DNA from 2 places in the Streptomyces sp. NA04227 genome. Region 1 is predicted to be linked to the other one. Evidence: riboswitches for the same ligand, from Rfam matches in the RefSeq annotation. Region 1 holds a riboswitch; the other holds the start of a gene.
The links. A riboswitch is a leader RNA that binds a small molecule or an ion and turns the genes downstream of it on or off. The one in region 1 is predicted to bind cyclic di-AMP.
Positions count from the first base shown of each region.

Region 1 (2,192 bases):
CGCGTACCGCGAGATTCGCGTAGCGGAAGCTGTGTTCGGGGACTCGGTCGTCGAGCAGGACTGCCAGCCGGTCGGCCCAGCCGAGACAGGAACCGCCGGGGCCCGGGTCGCCCACGCCTTCGGTGAAGCTGTCGCCGATCGCAGCGTAGGACCTGATTTCGTCACGTGAGGAAGATGTCGACTCTGCTGCCACGTCAGCGTATTTTTCACCTCCACGCGTGACCTACGCCACCGTAATAAGGGCTTGACGGCTCGTGAGATACGCCACCAGGAAAATTTCCGCCAACTCGGAATAGCCGAAGGGGTGTCGGACGACACATCAGGGCCGCGACGCACCCTTTGGTACGTCGCGGCCCTGATCGTTTACCGCGTTCCGGTTCGGCCCGGCGACGGCGTCCGCGCGCTTTCGTTCAGACGCCCTCGCGGGTTGGTGCCGGATTGACTCAGATGGTCACACCGTGGGCACGCAGATAGCCCAGCGGGTCGATGTCGGAACCGTAGTCCGGGCCGGTGCGGATCTCGAAGTGCAGGTGCGGCCCGGTGACATTGCCGGTCGCGCCGGACAGGCCGATCTCCTGGCCGCCGCTCACGCTCTGACCGGCCGAGACGGAGATCTGGGAGAGGTGCGCGTACTGGGCGTAGCGGCCGTCCTCGAGCTGGAGCACGACCTGGTTGCCGTAGGCACCGCCCGGACCGGCCGACACGACGGTCGCCGGGCCGACGGCCTTCAGGCTGGTCCCGGTCGGCACCGCGAAGTCGACACCAGTGTGGTAACCGCTGGACCACATGCTGCCGGACTGGTGGTACGGCGTGCCGACGGAGCCGGCGACGGGCAGCGTCCAACCCGTGGCGGCGGGCGCGGCCTTGGCCTGCTTCTTCGGGGCTTCCTTCTTGGGCGCGGCCTGCTTCTTCGGGGCCTGAGGCTTCTCGGCCTTGGCGCCGAGGGTCAGCTTCAGGCCCGGGCGGATCAGCGCGGGGTCGGAGCCGATGGCCTCGCGGTTGTCGGCGTACAGCTTCTTCCAGCCGCCGCTGACGTGCTGCTCCTGGGCGATCTTCGACAGGTGGTCGCCCGGAACCACGGTGTAGGTCTCGGGGGCCTTCTTGGCCTTCTTCTTCGGCTTCTCGGCGGCCTTGGTGACGCTCTTCTGCTTGACGTCGGCGCCCTGCGCGGCGGCCGCGTGGGCGCCGGTGGCGCCGATCAGCGGGAGCGCGAGTGCCGCGCCGCCCGTGGAGGCGACGGCGAGCGTACGCAGCAGGCGACGCGAGGTGGGACGGCGGTGCTTGCCCTTTGCAGGCATGGCGGATTCCTCTCCGGCGCCTGCGAGGTGAGCTGTCGGGTTCGGGCTGGAGATGCCCGGCCGTGATACGGCACGACTTCACCCCTAGCCGGTCCACTCGGGACCCGGCCTACTACCTGTGGTTTCCCCGCTCCTGCCGATTCTTAGGTGAGTGCGGATTCCGGGCGGCGGCAGGATTAGGCGTCCGTCCGGATTGAGCGCGACGTTAAGCGAACCGGAATACGGACGACAAGCCGGGAATTCCCACCCACATTCCTTTCTTGATCCCTCGGAGAATTCAGCGGTCACACTCCGTGGAATCTCGATCTTCCGGCCACTCGGAAATCCTTGCCGCGCTTGAGGGTGCGAAACCGGCCGCCGCCACCGACCGTCACGAATATGATCCCGCTCACTCGCATCAAGGCCAGGAGACTTTATTCCGGGGCCACTTGGAAATCAGATGCCATTTCGGGCAATACGGGCATCGCGCGGTGTTGCCTTCGCCATGAACCACGGCACACACATGGCCCTCGCACGCGGTCAGCGGCGATGATGACGGCCGCGACGTGTGTCGTATCGTCGAAATCGTGTCCGCCCGCGAACCACGTCGGCGGCCCGCCGGGAGGAGCCCCAGTGACGCAGCAGGTGCCGTCGACAGAACCGCAGCTGACCGGCGTACGGAACTTCCGTGACGTGGGCGGACTGCCGACCGTGGACGGCAGGCGCGTCAGGCCGGGTGTGCTGTACCGCAGCGGGCACCTGGCCCACGCCACCGACGAGGACACCGCCTTCCTCACCTCGCTCGGCCTGCACACCGTCTTCGACTTCCGCAACGCCGGCGACCAGGCACTCGAAGGTCCGGACGTCGAGCTGCCCGGCGTACGCAACCTGAACCTGCCGCTGACCGACCCGGCC
Region 1 covers NZ_CP054918.1:7,466,865-7,469,056, reverse strand. The annotation lists gene HUT18_RS31400 (SGNH/GDSL hydrolase family protein) at 1-193, opposite strand, end outside; gene HUT18_RS31395 (LysM peptidoglycan-binding domain-containing M23 family metallopeptidase) at 444-1,298, opposite strand; cyclic di-AMP (ydaO/yuaA leader) riboswitch at 1,303-1,458, opposite strand; gene HUT18_RS31390 (tyrosine-protein phosphatase) at 1,911-2,192, shown strand, end outside.

Region 2 (2,192 bases), 3.1 Mb from region 1:
GCCCCGACCCCGGCCCCGGCCCCTCCGCCGACGCACCACGCCGCGCCCAACTGGCCACCGCGACAACGGCATTGGTGACCCCGGGCGCCGTGGGGCACCGCAACGACAACGGCACCCCACGGCGTGAGTACGCCATGAGGTGCCGTGTGCCGTGTACGTGTGCTTCGGCGCATCCGCCGCAGCGGGTGTCTCAGGGGTTGAGTCCCTTGGACTGGAGCCAGCCCAGCGGGTCGATGCCGGTGCCGCCCGGGGTGTGGACCTCGACGTGCAGGTGCGGGCCGGAGGAGTTGCCGGTCGAGCCGACGCGGCCGATGACGTCGCCGGTGGTGACCTGCTGGCCGACGCTGACGCTCATCGAGGACTGGTGGCAGTACCAGATCTCGGTGCCGTCCTCGAGTTCCAGGACCGTGCGGTAGCCGTAGGCGCCGGACCAGCCGGCCTCCTTGACGGTGCCGGAGTGCACGGCCTTGACCGGGGTGCCGGTCGGGGCGGCGAAGTCGAGGCCGGTGTGGTAGCCGGAGGACCACATCGAACCGGCGTCGCCGAAGTGCGAGGTGAGGGTGTACGAGGAGGTCGGCAGCGAGTAGCTGCGGGCCAGCTTGGCCAGGCGCTCGGCCTCGGCCTTGCGGCGGGCCTCCTCCTCGGCCGCCTTCTTGGCGGCCTCGGCCTTGGCGTCGGCTTCCGCCTTCGCCTTGCTCTGCTGCTCGGCCGCCTCCTCGGCGGCCTTCTTCGCCGCGGCCTGCTCGGCGGCCTGCTGCGCGGCGCTCGCGGCGGCGTCCTCCTGCTGCTCGGCCTGCTGGAGGATGCGGTTGCGGAGGTTCTCACCGGCCTCGGGCGAGACGCCACGGGCAGCGGTGCTCAGCGGGGCCGCGGCGGCCGGGTCGGCGGCCGCTTCCTCGGAGCCGGAGACCAGCGAGCCCACGCCGGGCAGGGACTTGGCCTCGGGCAGGGAGTCGGTGACCTTCGCGACGTCCGGGACGGATATCTGCACCGCGGGCTTGCCGCCCTGTGCGGTCGCGATGCCGCCCGCGCCCACGGCGGCGATGACACCGACACCGAGGACCGTGGAGCTGCGCGCGAGGCCGCCCCGCTGCTTGATGACGCGGTGTCTGCCGCGTACCGGGCGGACGGACTCGGCGGTGGGATTCCACTCCCCGGCTTGCGGGAGGGGCTCCTCGAAGCCGTAGTCCTCGTCACTGGGCAAGTAACCGGTGCGGGTGGCAGGGCCGTTGGACGCCACGGAGGCGTGCTCCTTTCCTTCCTTCTCGCCTACCGGGTTAGCTGACGGGTTCGGAGCAGGAAGGTCTCCTACCGTCGCCCCTCGAAGGAAAGGCGACCGATTCACCCCAAAAAGGTGGTTCCCCGGCTCCCTTGCGGGATTAGGCGCATGAGCACGGAGCCGACCCTTGTGACGGCTGTGACGACCGCGCTGCGTTATCGAACGTTAATAGACCCGGACCCCGTATTCCAAGAGTTCCCCGTGATCCTTGACGTCGGCGCAAGAAATTTTGCGGACATAAGGGTGCCGCATGGGGCGAGTTGGACGCGATTTTCGCCAACTTCCCAAACCCACAATCTCCTGACGGTGTGTCAGTTGTTATTCAGTGGCATCGCCCACTCACCGAAAGTCACTCCGCGTCCCCGCCACGGAGTCGTCGGCCCCTGTGTCGTCGGGCGGCGCCGTGACCGGGCGCCGCACCGCGAGCAGCGCCATGTCGTCCGTCGCGCCGCCGTCGGTGTGCCGGACCACTTCCTTCACCAGAGTGGCCAGCAGCACGCCCGGCGCCGGGAACACCCGCCCCTCCAGACGGGACACCGGGTCGTAGAAGACGCCGTCCGCGTTGCGTGCTTCAAGGAGTCCGTCGGTGTGGAAGAGCAGGGTGGCGCCGAGCGGGAAGTCGATCTCCTGGACACGGTCGGCGCCCGCGCCGCCGAGCTCGGCCAGGCCGATCGGCAGCGCGGCCCGGTCCGCCGTGAGGACGCGCAGCCCGCCGTCGCCGTCGAGCAGCAGCGGCCCGGGGTGCCCCCGGTTGAGCAGCCGTACCACCCGGCCCTCGTGCACGATCTCGGCGAGCACGGCGGTGGTGAAGTCCTCGAAGCCGTCGATGCCGCTGCGCAGTGCGGCCTCCCGGGCCAGGGCGTGTTCCAGGCGGCGGGCCACCGCCTCCAGGGTGACCTCCTGTTCGGCGGCC
Region 2 covers NZ_CP054918.1:4,402,052-4,404,243, reverse strand. The annotation lists gene HUT18_RS18775 (PrsW family glutamic-type intramembrane protease) at 1-78, shown strand, start outside; gene HUT18_RS18770 (M23 family metallopeptidase) at 191-1,240, opposite strand; cyclic di-AMP (ydaO/yuaA leader) riboswitch at 1,252-1,396, opposite strand; gene HUT18_RS18765 (PP2C family protein-serine/threonine phosphatase) at 1,619-2,192, opposite strand, start outside.
Region 2: another riboswitch for cyclic di-AMP. It lies ahead of HUT18_RS18770 (M23 family metallopeptidase); the one in region 1 lies ahead of HUT18_RS31395 (LysM peptidoglycan-binding domain-containing M23 family metallopeptidase).